Sphaerisporangium rubeum: one gene and its partner. The protein of the gene in region 1 interacts with the protein of each later gene in a pairwise test. Links are inferred from orthologs where the notes say so. Each region holds a gene or a part of one and is shown in the gene's direction. Other genes may lie near its edges.

Region 1 (3,173 bases):
TGTGACCGGTTTCGTCGGCCTGTCCAACCGGCCGAGCCCGCTCAGCCTGGACGAGGTCGCCAAGCTGCTCGCGCCTGAGCCGACCGAGCAGGCCAAGACCACCACCGCCAAGGCCGCGGCCGCCACCGTCGACTTCGAGGTCGGCGAGTCGGTCACCGTCATGGACGGCCCGTTCGCCACGCTCCCCGCCACGGTCAGCGAGATCAGCGCCGAGTCGCAGAAACTCAAGGTGCTGGTGTCCATCTTCGGCCGTGAGACCCCGGTGGAGCTGTCGTTCAACCAGGTCTCCAAGATCTGACGCCGTCCGGGTCTCGGTGATCCGCCGCCACGCATACACTGGTAAGTCGTCCCCGCGGGCCGAGAGCCGACGCGGGGTGAATCCCGAGGGATGGCCGCCTGGCCGGCGCATGCCCTCGGTGGCTTCCACCTCCGTGGAAGTCTCGCAGGAGTAAACGGACCCGGAGTAGGACAATGCCTCCAAAGAAGAAGATCGCGGCACTGGTCAAGGTGCAGCTTCCGGCCGGCCAGGCCACACCCGCGCCGCCGGTCGGTACCGCGCTCGGTCCGCACGGCGTGAACATCATGGACTTCGTGCGGCAGTACAACGCCGCCACCGAGGCCCAGCGGGGCAACATCATCCCCGTCGAGATCACCATCTTCGAAGACCGCAGCTTCACCTTCATCACGAAGACGCCGCCGGCGCCTGAGCTGATCAAGAAGGCCGCGGGCCTCGACAAGGCGAGCGCCAACCCGCTCCGCGACAAGGTCGGCAAGCTCACCAAGGAGCAGCTGCGCCAGATCGCCGAGACGAAGATGCCGGACCTCAACGCGCTCGACATCGAGGCCGCCGAGAAGATCATCGCCGGCACCGCGCGGTCGATGGGCATCACCATCGCCGACTGACCGGTCGTCCATCTGGATGATCCGCGTCGGTGGCACCCGAATCACGGGCCGGACGGCACGGCCGTACCGGCGCCATCGGTGGGAGGGCCACGCGCTGGCCCACGACCACGCACTCCACGAGGAGAGAAATGAAGCGCAGCAAGACCTACCGCAAGGCGGCGGACCAGATCAACCCGGAGAACCTCTACTCTCCGGTCGAGGCCGCCAAGCTCGCCAAGAGCACCTCGGTCACCAAGTTCGACGCGACCGTCGAGGTCGCCCTGCGGCTGGGTGTCGACCCCCGCAAGGCCGACCAGATGGTCCGCGGCACCGTCAACCTCCCGCACGGCACCGGCAAGACCGCCCGGGTCCTGGTCTTCGCGACCGGTGACCGTGCCGAGGAGGCCCGCGCCGCGGGTGCCGACATCGTCGGCGCGGACGAGCTGATCGACGACATCTCCAAGGGCAACCGGCTCAGCGAGTTCGACGCCGTCGTCGCCACGCCGGACCTCATGGGCAAGGTCGGCCGTCTCGGCCGCGTGCTCGGCCCCCGTGGCCTCATGCCGAACCCCAAGACCGGCACCGTCACGCCGAACGTCGCCAAGGCCGTGACCGACATCAAGGGCGGCAAGATCGAGTTCCGGGTCGACCGGCACGCGAACCTGCACTTCATCATCGGCAAGGTGTCGTTCCCCGAGCGTCAGCTCCTGGAGAACTACTCCGCCGCGCTCGACGAGGTGGTCCGGCTCAAGCCGACCGCGGCCAAGGGCCGTTACCTGAAGAAGATCACCTTCTCCACCTCCATGGGCCCCGGCATCCCGGTGGACCCCAACATCACGCGCGGCATCACCGCCGAGCTCGACGCCTGACGGTCCTCACCGGCAGCGCAGCCGCGGGAAAGGCCCCACGCCACGTCGGCGCGGGGCCTTTTCTCATTTCCTCCTCAGGTCGTGTCCTCGCAGGTCAGATCATCTGTGATCGCGTCGGCCCGCTGCGTGCGGGCATGTCTGCTGGAAAGAACTCGCCGCACGGGGTAGAGGGGGCGCGTAGGGTCGAAAACACGTCCGGGGGGATAGAAGGGAATCGAAGTGAAGCGGCGAACTACTTCCGCGATGGTGGCTGCCGGCGCGGCCATGCTGATCGCGGTCTCGGCTTGCGGTCAGCCGACGCAGAGCACGGCGCAGCCTCTCGGCTCGGTCAAGCTCGCAGCGGCGGAGGCGCTGCAGGCGAGCGTGAAGAGCGCCGAGTCGGTGGACTCCTACCAGGCGCAGATCTCGGTGGACTTCACCTCACCCAAGGACGGCGCGGGTTCGGTCACCGGCACCATGGTCTACCACCAGAAGCCCCAGGTGGCCTCGGACGTCACCTTGGACAAGATCTCGGCCGGCGGCCAGAACGTGCCGGGTGGCGTGCGGGTGATCCTGCTCGGGCAGACGGCGTACATGAAGGTCGAGATGCTGAACAAGCTCCTCGGCGGCACCAAGTCCTGGATCAAGCTCGACCTCGCCGAGCTCGGCCGCTCGGCCGGTGTCGACGCCTCTCAGTTCCTCGCTCAGGCGCAGCAGCTCGACCTCAAGACCAGCGTCAAGATGATCACTGGGTCCAAGGACGTCAAGGCCGTCGGCACCGAGACGGTCGGCGGTGTGGACACCACGCACTACAAGGGCACCTTCCCGGTGGCCGCGGCCGTGCAGCAGCTCGACCCCGAGATGCGCCAGAAGCTGGAGCCTCAGCTCGGCGAGCTCAAGGACATGAAGTTCGACGCGTGGATCGACGCCGAGAACCTGCCGCGCAAGATGGAGATGAACGGCGCCGCCGAGGGCGGCACCTTCAAGGCGGCTCTGCAGTTCAGCCAGTTCAACGAGGCCGCCGAGGTCACGGCCCCGCCGGCCGACCAGGTCGGCGACCTGCCGAAGGGCCTCAACGGCAACGGCGGCGCCATCGGTGGCTGACCACCGCCTGTACGCCTCGGTACGTCCCGCACCGGCCGGTGCGGGACGTACCGTTGTCTGTGGCGGGAACCGGCCTTCCGGCCGTGGCTCGATGCCGTACAGGACCGTCACGGGGAAACCGATTTGGTGGGAGGCCGTCCTGGCGCGTACAGTGGTCTCGCCGAAGACCGCCGGTCGTCACTGAGCCTTGTCCTGGCTCTGTGGCCGAAGGTCCCACGATCGTGGGCGACCAGCGCAGGTGTGTCGAGAGTTTCCATATGGTCCGCGTGCGCCTCGTGCCGCACGCCGTCTGTGTGAGCCCCGCGCGCCTGCGCCGGGGCTCGTTCGCTTTTCCATGGG
Region 2 (3,302 bases), 1.8 Mb from region 1 along the record:
CGCACGGCGTGCCGGGGGGTGGGGCCGTGGCGCCGCGAGGAGCGCGAGAAGGCTGGGGGACGGTCGTGCTGCACGGTGTTGACGTGTCCAACTGGCAGGGGGCGGTCGACTGGGCCGGGCACGCCGGCGACGGTGTCGGCTTCGGGTTCGCCAAGGCCAGCGAAGGCACCGGGTTCACCGACAAGTGGTTCGCACGCAACTGGGCCGCGATGCGGGAGAACTGGCTGGTCTGCGGCGCCTACCACTTCGGCCACCCCAAGTCCGACCCGGTGGACCAGGCGCGGCACTTCCTCGACGTGGTGGACGCCGCGGGGGGTCTGCGGCGTGGCGACCTGATCGCGCTGGACCTGGAACGGTCGGGGCATCTGCCGCCGCGCGAGGTGTCGGCGTTCGCCAGGCGGTGGTGCAAGGTCATCTCGCTCGTCACCGGGGTCCGGCCGGTGATCTACACGTTCCTCGCCTTCGCCAGGAAGGGGAACTGCCAGGGCCTGCAGGACCACCCGCTGTGGATCGCCGCGCCGAGCCACCCGAAGGGCCGTCCCGTGGTCCCCGCGCCGTGGCGGCGCTGGACCATCCACCAGTACGCGCACGGCTCCACCGACCGCAACGTCTTCCGCGGCACCCGCGCCGAGCTCGCCGCGCTCGGCTACCAGCCGCGCCGCCTGACCTGACCGTGGTGCGCGGCCCGGCCGCGCCTGACGAGATCTCCTGGCGAGATAACGGGAGGCGATTCGGCGGTACCATCGGGCACGATGATGGGAAAGCCCTTCTAGACCTTGGAGTGACCGTGCCCGCCGCCCTCGAAATACGCATCACCCTCGCCGGAGCCGAGCGTGTGGTGGCGGCGGGGACGACGGCCGGCGAGGCGCTCGGTGCCGACGGCCGCACCGTCGTCGCGGCCCGCGTCAACGGTGAGCCGCGCGACCTCGCGAGCGAGGTCGCCGACGGCGACGTCGTCGAGCCCATCGACATCGCCTCCCCCGAGGGCCGGTCCATCCTGCGCCACTCCACCGCGCACGTCATGGCCCAGGCCGTCCAGGAGCTGTTCCCCGAGGCCAGGCTCGGCATCGGCCCCCCCGTCGAGAACGGCTTCTACTACGACTTCGACGTCGCGCGGCCGTTCACCCCCGACGACCTCAAGCGCGTCGAGAAGCGCATGCGCGAGATCGTCAAGCAGGGCCAGCTGTTCTCCCGCCGTCCCGTCTCCGACGAGGACGCGCGCGCCGAGCTCGCCGCCGAGCCGTACAAGCTGGAGCTGATCGGACTCAAGGGTGGCGCCGCCGACGAGGAGAGCGTCGAGGTGGGTGGGGGTCAGCTCACCATCTACGACAACCTCGACCCCTCCTCCGGCGAGCTGTGCTGGAAGGACCTGTGCCGCGGGCCGCACGTGCCGTCCACCCGGGTCATCCCGGCGTTCAAGCTCATGCGCTCCGGCGGCGCCTACTGGCGGGGCAGCGAGAAGAACCCTCAGCTCCAGCGCATCTACGGCACCGCGTGGGAGTCCCGCGACAAGCAGGACGAGTACCTCCACCTGCTGGCCGAGGCCGAGAAGCGCGACCACCGCAAGCTCGGCGCCGAGCTCGACCTGTTCTCCTTCCCCACCGAGCTCGGCTCGGGTCTCGCGGTGTTCCACCCCAAGGGGGGTGTGGTGCGCCGCGTCATGGAGGACTACTCGCGCCGCCGCCACGAGGAGGCGGGGTACTCGTTCGTCAACACCCCGCACATCACCAAGGAGAACCTCTTCCAGCTCTCCGGGCACCTCGGCTGGTACGCCGACGGCATGTTCCCCCCCATGGAGCTCGAAGGCGCGCGCTACTACCTCAAGCCGATGAACTGCCCCATGCACAACCTGATCTTCAGGTCGCGGGGCCGGTCCTACCGTGAGCTGCCGCTGCGGCTGTTCGAGTTCGGCAGCGTGTACCGCTACGAGAAGTCCGGCGTGGTGCACGGCCTGACCCGCGTGCGCGGCATGACCCAGGACGACGCGCACATCTACTGCACTCGCGACCAGATGCAGGACGAGCTCAAGAGCCTGCTGCGGTTCGTGCTCGGCCTGCTGCGCGACTACGGCCTCGACGACTTCTACCTGGAGCTGTCGACCCGCGACCCCGACAAGTCCATCGGCACCGACGAGGTGTGGGCCGAGGCCACCGAGGCGCTGCGGGCCGCCGCCGAGTCCGAGAAGCTCGACCTGGTGCTCGACGAGGGCGGCGCGGCGTTCTACGGGCCCAAGATCTCGGTGCAGGTCAAGGACGCCATCGGCCGGAGCTGGCAGATGTCGACCATCCAGGTCGACCTCAACCTGCCTGAGCTGTTCGAGCTGGAGTTCCAGGGTGACGACGGCGCGCGGCAGCGGCCCGTCATGATCCACCGGGCCCTGTTCGGTTCGGTCGAGCGATTCTTCGGCGTGCTGGTCGAGCACTACGCCGGCGCGTTCCCTCCCTGGCTCGCCCCCGTGCAGGTCGTCGGCATCCCGATCTCCGACGCGCACGTGACCTACCTCCAGGACGTGGCCGAGCGGTTGCGCGCGCGTGGCATCCGGGTCGAGATCGACGCCTCGGCCGACCGCATGCAGAAGAAGATCCGCAACGCGCAGAAGTCCAAGGTCCCGTTCATGCTGCTGGCCGGCGACGACGACGTGTCCCACGGCGCGGTGTCGTTCCGCTACCGCAGCGGCGAGCAGAAGAACGGCGTCGCCGTGGCCGACGCCGTCGCCGAGATCGTCGACGCCGTGGAACGCCGCATCCAGGTCTGACCGGTCCTGGTCCGCACGGACCATATGGGGTCGTGCCGGCCCCACGCGTCACCGTCCTCGGACAGGGGTACGGCTGTGCGGGGCCGTGGCACCGTCCCTGCAAGGGACGTGCCGTTGCGCCGAGCCGTGGCACCGTCCCCTGGGGCGGTGCCGCGTGGCCCGCCGTCCTATGCTGCATGGCATGCAGGAGTCGATCGAGCAGTCAGGCGCGGGGGATCCCGACAACTTCCAGCGGCTGTGGACGCCGCACCGCATGGCGTACATCAAGGGTGAGGGCAAGCCCACGGGCACCGGCCCGGGGGAGGGGTGCCCCTTCTGTGCCATACCCAAGATGTCCGACCAGGACGGCCTGACCGTCGCACGCGGCTCCTCGGTGTACGCCGTGCTGAACCTCTATCCCTACAACTCCGGCCACCTGATGGTCTGCCCCTACCGCCACGTGGCCGACTACGGCGACCTCGACGAGCCGGAGACCGCCGAACTGGCCGACTTCACCAAGCGGGCCATGTTCTGCCTGCGCAAGGCCAGCGGAGCCCAGGGGTTCAAC

The links.
Region 2: the proteins of rplA (region 1) and thrS interact in binary tests that used the Escherichia coli proteins (3 or more experiments, as listed by UniProt). The link is inferred for Sphaerisporangium rubeum from one-to-one orthologs.

Annotation. Positions count from the first base shown.
Region 1 is NZ_JACHIU010000001.1:1,422,481-1,425,653, forward strand. Bases 33-2,891 are described here. They hold rplA (50S ribosomal protein L1), read left to right. Parts: upstream 33-1,031; coding sequence 1,032-1,751; downstream 1,752-2,891. Other genes in these bases: nusG (transcription termination/antitermination protein NusG), read left to right, coding at 33-298; rplK (50S ribosomal protein L11), read left to right, coding at 472-903; BJ992_RS06105 (SCO4651 family lipoprotein), read left to right, coding at 1,995-2,834. In the rest of the region: more of nusG, read left to right, coding at 1-32. UniProt on the Escherichia coli protein: One of the primary rRNA binding proteins, it binds very close to the 3'-end of the 23S rRNA. Forms part of the L1 stalk. It is often not seen in high-resolution crystal structures, but can be seen in cryo_EM and 3D reconstruction models.
Region 2 is NZ_JACHIU010000001.1:3,268,645-3,271,946, forward strand. Bases 284-3,271 are described here. They hold thrS (threonine--tRNA ligase), read left to right. Parts: upstream 284-787; coding sequence 788-2,755; downstream 2,756-3,271. Other genes in these bases: BJ992_RS14075 (GH25 family lysozyme), read left to right, coding at 284-671; BJ992_RS14085 (HIT family protein), read left to right, coding at 2,937-3,271. Also shown: more of BJ992_RS14075, read left to right, coding at 1-283; more of BJ992_RS14085, read left to right, coding at 3,272-3,302. UniProt on the Escherichia coli protein: Catalyzes the attachment of threonine to tRNA(Thr) in a two-step reaction: L-threonine is first activated by ATP to form Thr-AMP and then transferred to the acceptor end of tRNA(Thr). The rate-limiting step is amino acid activation in the presence of tRNA.